2 linked regions of the Haloactinomyces albus genome follow. The protein of the gene in region 2 interacts with the protein of the main gene of each other region in a pairwise test. Links are inferred from orthologs where the notes say so. Each region holds a gene or a part of one and is shown on either strand. Other genes may lie near its edges.

Region 1 (3,137 bases), 840 kb from region 2 along the record:
CTGCGGGAACAGCCCACCCGGCGCCCCCTCGTGCTGGCGATGGCCTTCGGTTTCCTCCTCGTCCTGCTCGCGATCTCGACATTGCGGACCGCGCATGTTCACCACCTGCGTTATGTGCAACCGTTCATGCCGATCCTGCTGCTGCTTGCCACGATCGGCCTCTCCGCAGTGGGCGGTCTCTTCGCGACCAGGCGTGCACGGATACTGGTGACCAACAGCGTGTTCACCATGGCCCTGGTCTTCTCACTGTCCGAGATGCCCGCGTGGAGCTTTCGCCTCGGTCAACAGTCAGCGGGAATCCGGGACCAGCAGGTATCCATCAGCAACTGGATGAAGGGGCACTTGCCACCGGAATCGGTGATCGCGATCAACGACGCCGGGGCCACGGCCTACTTCAGCGAGCACGACATCGTGGACCTCATCGGGCTCACGACCAACGGCCTCGCCGAGCCCAACCGGCACGGCCCCGGCAGCCTGTACGAGGCGCTGCGCAGGATGCCCGAGCAGCAGCGACCGGATTACTTCGCGGTGTTCGACAACTGGCCGGTGTACGGGTTGCAGGAGGGAGGCCTGTTCGGCGAAGAGCCGCTGATCGAATTCCAACTGAAGTCGCCGCGGTTCTCGCGCCCCACACCGGGTTCGGGTTCGGCCTGCCAGGCCTCCCGACTGTGCAACGAGGTCGTCATCCACAAGGCCGACTGGAGCGACGTCGGCACCGGCGACCTCCCCGCCGAAGTCGACCCACCGGGTCGAATCCGGGATTACCTCAATGTCGCGGACCTGCGCAGCGAGCAGGCACACGCCTACCGGGTCAAGCCGGTACACCGGGGTTTCCAACCGACCACCAGCGTCGAAACCGTCACCTACTCCGGTCACGACGTGGTGGACAGCGGGCGGCACGTCATCGGCGGCGAAGTCCTGACGGCCCGCAACCTCACTTCCGGCAGGCCCGTGACCATTACTTCACGGATCGACGCGGCAAGACCGCTGCCGGGCACCCACACCGGTTCCCGCCAAGTACGGGTCTCCGTCGACGGGCGGACCGTGGGCCGCTGGCACTTCGGAGCGGACGGCGACGGGTGGCACGAATCGACATTCACCATCCCGGGCAGGTTCGTCACGGATTCCACACTCAGGATCGAATTCGGACCGGTGCGGACCTTCCTCGGCCCCTACCCCGACTACACGTCCTACGGCTACTGGTTCAGCCAACAGCCGGCTGCAGTAGGTCCATGAGAGCAAAACCCGGTAGGCAGAGCCCGGGGTCAGACCACGGCAAAGAATCAGGGCCGACCCCGTACCCGGGGCCGACCCTGATCCGTGCGATGCGAACCGGCTCAGAGGTTCGCGTCGAGCATGATGCGGGTCCGGTTCTGATCCACCATGATGCCCGGGCCCATGGTCGTGGTGAAGGAGACCTTCTTCAGGTAACGACCCTTGGAGGTCGTCGGCTTGGAACGCAGGACCTCATCGAGAGCCGCAGCGTAGTTCTCCAGCAGTTGCTCGGTGGAGAACGAAACCTTGCCGATGACGAAGTGCAGGTTGGCCTGCTTGTCCACCCGGAAGTTGATCTTACCGCCCTTGATGTCGGAGATCGCCTTGGTGACCTCCGGGGTCACGGTGCCCGTCTTCGGGTTCGGCATCAGACCACGCGGCCCGAGCACGCGTGCGATCTTGCCGACCTTGGCCATCTGGTCCGGGGTGGCCACCGCCGCATCGAAATCGAGCCAGCCGCCCTGGATACGCTCGATCAGCTCATCGGAGCCTGCCGCGTCCGCACCGGCGGCCTCGGCCTCGGCGGCCTTGTCACCGGAAGCGAACACGATGACGCGGGCAGTCTTACCAGTACCGTGCGGCAGGTTCACGGTGCCGCGGACCATCTGGTCTGCCTTGCGGGGATCGACGCCGAGCCGCAGCGCCACCTCGACGGTGGCGTCCATGTTGGTCTTGGCCGTCTTCTTGGCCAGCTCGACGGCCTCCTGCGGCGTGTACGTCCGCGTGCGGTCGACCAGTTCGGCGGCCTGCTTGTACGTCTTGCTGCGCGTTGCCATGTCTGTCCCTATCGCAATGGATCAGCTGTGGTGGCTGGGCTGCGCAAGCCCTCCCACATGTGGTTGGTGGTGAGTCAGTCCTCGACCCGGAGCCCCATCGACCGCGCGGTACCCGCGATGATCTTCTCGGCCTCGTCCATGGTCGGCGAGTTGAGGTCGACCCACTTGGTCTGGGCGATCTCACGGATCTGGTCCATGCTGACCTTGCCCACCTTGGTCTTGTGCGGCTCGCCACTGCCCTTCTGCACACCGGCGGCCTTGAGCAGCAGCTTCGCGGCCGGCGGAGTCTTCAACTTGAAGTCGAAGGACCGGTCCTCGAACACGGAGATCTCAACCGGCACCACGTCGCCACGCTGATTCTCGGTGGCGGCGTTGTAGGCCTTGCAGAACTCCATGATGTTGACGCCGTGCTGACCGAGCGCCGGACCGACGGGCGGTGCCGGGTTGGCCTGGCCAGCCTGAATCTGCAGCTTGACGATCGCTGCGAGTCGCTTCTTCTTGGGCGGCATCTCGTGCTTCCTGTGTCTTCGGTACCTGGTATTCGGTCACTGCCGTGGTCGACCACTCCGTGTGCTCGACCGAATGCGCCGGTCATCGACCGAATCGAACAGTACGGGCCCGTAACAGGGCTCGACCGCTCGTTCCACGACAGGCCCCTGCCGGCCCGCCGTGGCCGCCGTGCTCCCGAGGGGAGCCGGTCAGATCTTGGAAACCTGGTTGAACGACAACTCGACCGGAGTCTCACGGCCGAAGATCGAAACCAGCACCTTGAGCTTCTGGGCCTCCGCGTTGACCTCGTTGATCGTCGCGGGCAAAGTTGCGAACGGCCCGTCCATGACGGTAACGGATTCGCCGACCTCGAACTCGACCTCCACCTGAGACTGAGCAGCCTCCTGCTTGGCCGCCTTCTTCCCAGCCTCCGGCTTGGCTTCCTTCTCCACCTGCGGAGCCAGGAACTTCAGCACATCGTTGATGCTCAGCGGTGAAGGTTTCGACGTGGCACCGACGAAGCCGGTCACACCCGGCGTGTTGCGCACCGCGGCCCACGAGGCGTCGTTGAGCTCCATGCGCACCAGCACATAGCTG
Region 2 (3,221 bases):
GGAGCGGCCGGGAAGCCTATGCCACGCGCTGCCACGCATCGGCGAGCAACCGGCGAGTGTCCCCCAGCAGCTGCGGCAACACCCGGGTATGGCCGATCACCGGCATGAAGTTCGAGTCCCCGCCCCAGCGCGGAACCACGTGCTGATGCAGGTGTGCGGCGATTCCGGCCCCGGCCACCGGCCCCTGGTTGAGACCGATGTTGAATCCGTGCGGCGCCGAGACGCTACGGATCACCCGCATCGCACGCTGCGTGCACTCGGCGACCGCGACGGTCTCCGCCGCCGTCAGGTCGGTGTAGTCGGCCACGTGCCGATACGGCAGCACCATGAGATGGCCGGGGTTGTACGGGTACAGGTTGAGCACCGCGAAGACCAGCTCGTCCCGGGCCACGATGAGCGTCTCGTCGTCGGACTGCTGCCCGTCGAGCAGCAGGCAGAAGGGACAGCCGTCGCTGTGCTCCCCTTTCGGTTTGTTCTCCCCCTGGATATAGGACATCCGATGCGGAGTCCACAGACGTTGCAGGGCATCGGGCACACCGATGCCCTGCTGCTCGGAAACCTCGGTACTCCCGGGAGTCGGGATGTCCGCCCCCGGGGCCACCTGGCCCGCGTTGTCCGGAGACGGTTCTCCCGAGCCGGGTCTCGAGTCGTGCCGATCCGTCACGCCAGCTCCGCCTCGAAATTCTCCGCGGTCGGCGAGGCGTTCTCCCGGCGGTCGACCCACCGGGTCAACGCATCCACCGCGCGTTCCACCGTCACTCCGTTGAGCTGCGTGCCGTCGCGGAAGCGGAAGGACACCGCGCCCGCTTCGACATCCTTGCCACCTGCCAGCAGCAGGAACGGGACCTTCTGGGTGGTGTGGTTACGGATCTTCTTCTGCATCCGGTCGTCACTGCTGTCGATCTCGACCCGCACTCCCCTCGCCCGCAGAGCCTCGCTGACCCCCCGCAGGTGCTCGGTGTGCTCATCGGCGATCGGGATGCCCACAACCTGCACCGGAGAGAGCCAGGCCGGGAACGCGCCCGCGTAGTGCTCGGTGAGCACGCCGAAGAACCGCTCGATCGACCCGAACAGCGCGCGGTGGATCATCACCGGCTGCTGCTTGGACCCGTCGGAGGCGGTGTACTCCAGCCCGAACCGCTTCGGCTGGTTGAAGTCGAGCTGGATGGTCGACATCTGCCACGACCGCCCGAGCGCGTCCTTGGCCTGCACGGAGATCTTCGGCCCGTAGTACGCCGCGCCGCCGGGGTCGGGCACCAGCTCGAGCCCGGATTCCTCCGCAGCCCGGCGCAACGTCTCGGTTGCGTCCGCCCACTCCTGCGGGTCGCCGATGAACTTCGGGGAGTCGTCCCGCGTGGACAGTTCGAGGTAGAAGTCGCTCAGCCCGTAGTCGGCCAGCAAGTCGAGCACGAACCACAGCAGCGACTGCAGCTCGCCCGGCATCTGCTCCTTGGTGCAGTAGATGTGCGAGTCGTCCATGGTCAACCCGCGAACCCTGGTGAGTCCGTGCACCACACCGGACTTCTCGTAGCGGTACACGGTGCCGAACTCGAACAGCCGCAGCGGCAGCTCCCGGTAGGACCTGCCGCGCGACCGGAAGATCAGGTTGTGCATCGGGCAGTTCATGGCCTTGAGGTAGTAGTCCTCGCCCTCGAAGGCCACCGGCGGGAACATCGTGTCCGCGTAGTAGGGCAGGTGACCGGAGGTCTCGAACAGCCCGCCCTTGGTGATGTGCGGCGAGTTGACGAACTCGTAGCCCGCCTCCTCGTGCCTGCGCCGTGAGTACTCCTCCATCTCACGACGGATCACACCGCCCTTGGGATGGAACACCGGCAGCCCGGAGCCGATCTCCTCGGGGAAGGAGAACAGGTCCAGTTCCGCCCCGATCCGGCGATGGTCGCGGCGCTCGGCCTCGGCCAACCACTCCAGGTGCGTATCGAGCTGCTCCTTCGACTCCCATGCCGTGCCGTAGATGCGTTGCAGCTGCTGGTTGTTCTGGTCCCCGCGCCAGTACGCCGCGGCGGTGCGCATCAGCTTGAAGGCGGGGATGAAGCGCGTGTGCGGTACGTGCGGGCCGCGGCACAGGTCACCCCAGACGGTATCGCCGTGGCGATCGATGTTGTCGTAGACGGTCAGGTCACCGCCACCGACCTCCATCACCTCGCTGGTGTCGACCTCCTCGGAACCCGACTTGAGGTCGATCAGCTCCAGCTTGTACGGCTCGTCGGCCAGCTCACCGCGGGCCTGCTCGACCGAGTCCAGGCGGCGGCGGGAGAACTTCTGACCGGACTTGATGATCTGCTTCATCCGCTTCTCGAGCGCCTGCAGGTCTTCCGGCGTAAAGGGCCGCGCCACGTCGAAGTCGTAGTAGAAGCCGTCCTTGACAGGAGGGCCGATGCCCAGCTTGGCCTCGTCGAACTGCTGCTGGACCGCCTGTGCGAGCACGTGCGCGGCCGAGTGCCGGATCACGCTGCGACCGTCCTCGGTGTTGGCGCCGACGGCCTCCACCTCGACGTCGGATTCCGGTGCCCAGTCGAGATCACGCAGCGCACCACCGGCGTCGCGGACCACGACGATCGCGTCTTCCCCTTTGGAGGGCAGCCCTGCCTCGTGGATGGCGTGTCCGGCCGTAGTGCCCGCAGGCACCTTCACCCGGAGGGCTTGCTGGGCTTCGGGTGGCAATACGGACACGGTCACTCCTCGAGAACCTGATTTGGGTTGATGCCTGCGTGGACGTACTTCGCCCCCAATGCTATCGGGACTCCCGTCGCCGGGTGACGCATCCCGGACCATCCGGTCGCCGCGAGGAGGCGATCGCTGCCTACGAGACAGGATAACCGTGTTCGGAGATCATGATCTCGATCTCCATCGCCGAGGCCGCGGCACCGATGTGGTCTCCCCGCGCCACGTGCACACCCATCTTGCGCAGCCGCCTCGCCTGCTCCTCGGTGCGCACATCCACGGCGACGACGTCCAAGTCCAGCAACCGTGCCGAGGCGACCAGGCTGTGCACCAGGTGTTCGTTCAACGGATCCGGGCCCGCGGGGTCTGCCAGACCGTCCAGGTAGTCTCCGGTGAGCTCGACTCCCTGCACCGGCAGCCCCCGCAACCGGGCGAGCCGCGTGTAGTCGCTGCCGAAATCCTGCACGACCAGACCGATGCCCATCTCCGCGAAGATGTCCAGCACGTCCACGGGATCGCCCTGCTCGTCGAACAGCGCG

What was found.
Region 1: the proteins of thrS (region 2) and rplA interact in binary tests that used the Escherichia coli proteins (3 or more experiments, as listed by UniProt). The link is inferred for Haloactinomyces albus from one-to-one orthologs.

Annotation. Positions count from the first base shown.
Region 1 is NZ_JAVDXW010000001.1:2,757,283-2,760,419, reverse strand. The notes cover bases 195-3,014. They hold rplA (50S ribosomal protein L1), read right to left. Parts: upstream 2,052-3,014; coding sequence 1,338-2,051; downstream 195-1,337. Other genes in these bases: nusG (transcription termination/antitermination protein NusG), read right to left, coding at 2,750-3,014; rplK (50S ribosomal protein L11), read right to left, coding at 2,126-2,560; JOF55_RS13065 (DUF8728 domain-containing protein), read left to right, coding at 195-1,236. Also shown: more of JOF55_RS13065, read left to right, coding at 1-194; more of nusG, read right to left, coding at 3,015-3,137. UniProt on the Escherichia coli protein: One of the primary rRNA binding proteins, it binds very close to the 3'-end of the 23S rRNA. Forms part of the L1 stalk. It is often not seen in high-resolution crystal structures, but can be seen in cryo_EM and 3D reconstruction models.
Region 2 is NZ_JAVDXW010000001.1:3,597,673-3,600,893, reverse strand. The notes cover bases 177-3,080. They hold thrS (threonine--tRNA ligase), read right to left. Parts: upstream 2,692-3,080; coding sequence 661-2,691; downstream 177-660. Other genes in these bases: JOF55_RS17140 (putative bifunctional diguanylate cyclase/phosphodiesterase), read right to left, coding at 2,822-3,080; JOF55_RS17150 (HIT family protein), read right to left, coding at 177-583. Outside these bases: more of JOF55_RS17150, read right to left, coding at 17-176; more of JOF55_RS17140, read right to left, coding at 3,081-3,221. UniProt on the Escherichia coli protein: Catalyzes the attachment of threonine to tRNA(Thr) in a two-step reaction: L-threonine is first activated by ATP to form Thr-AMP and then transferred to the acceptor end of tRNA(Thr). The rate-limiting step is amino acid activation in the presence of tRNA.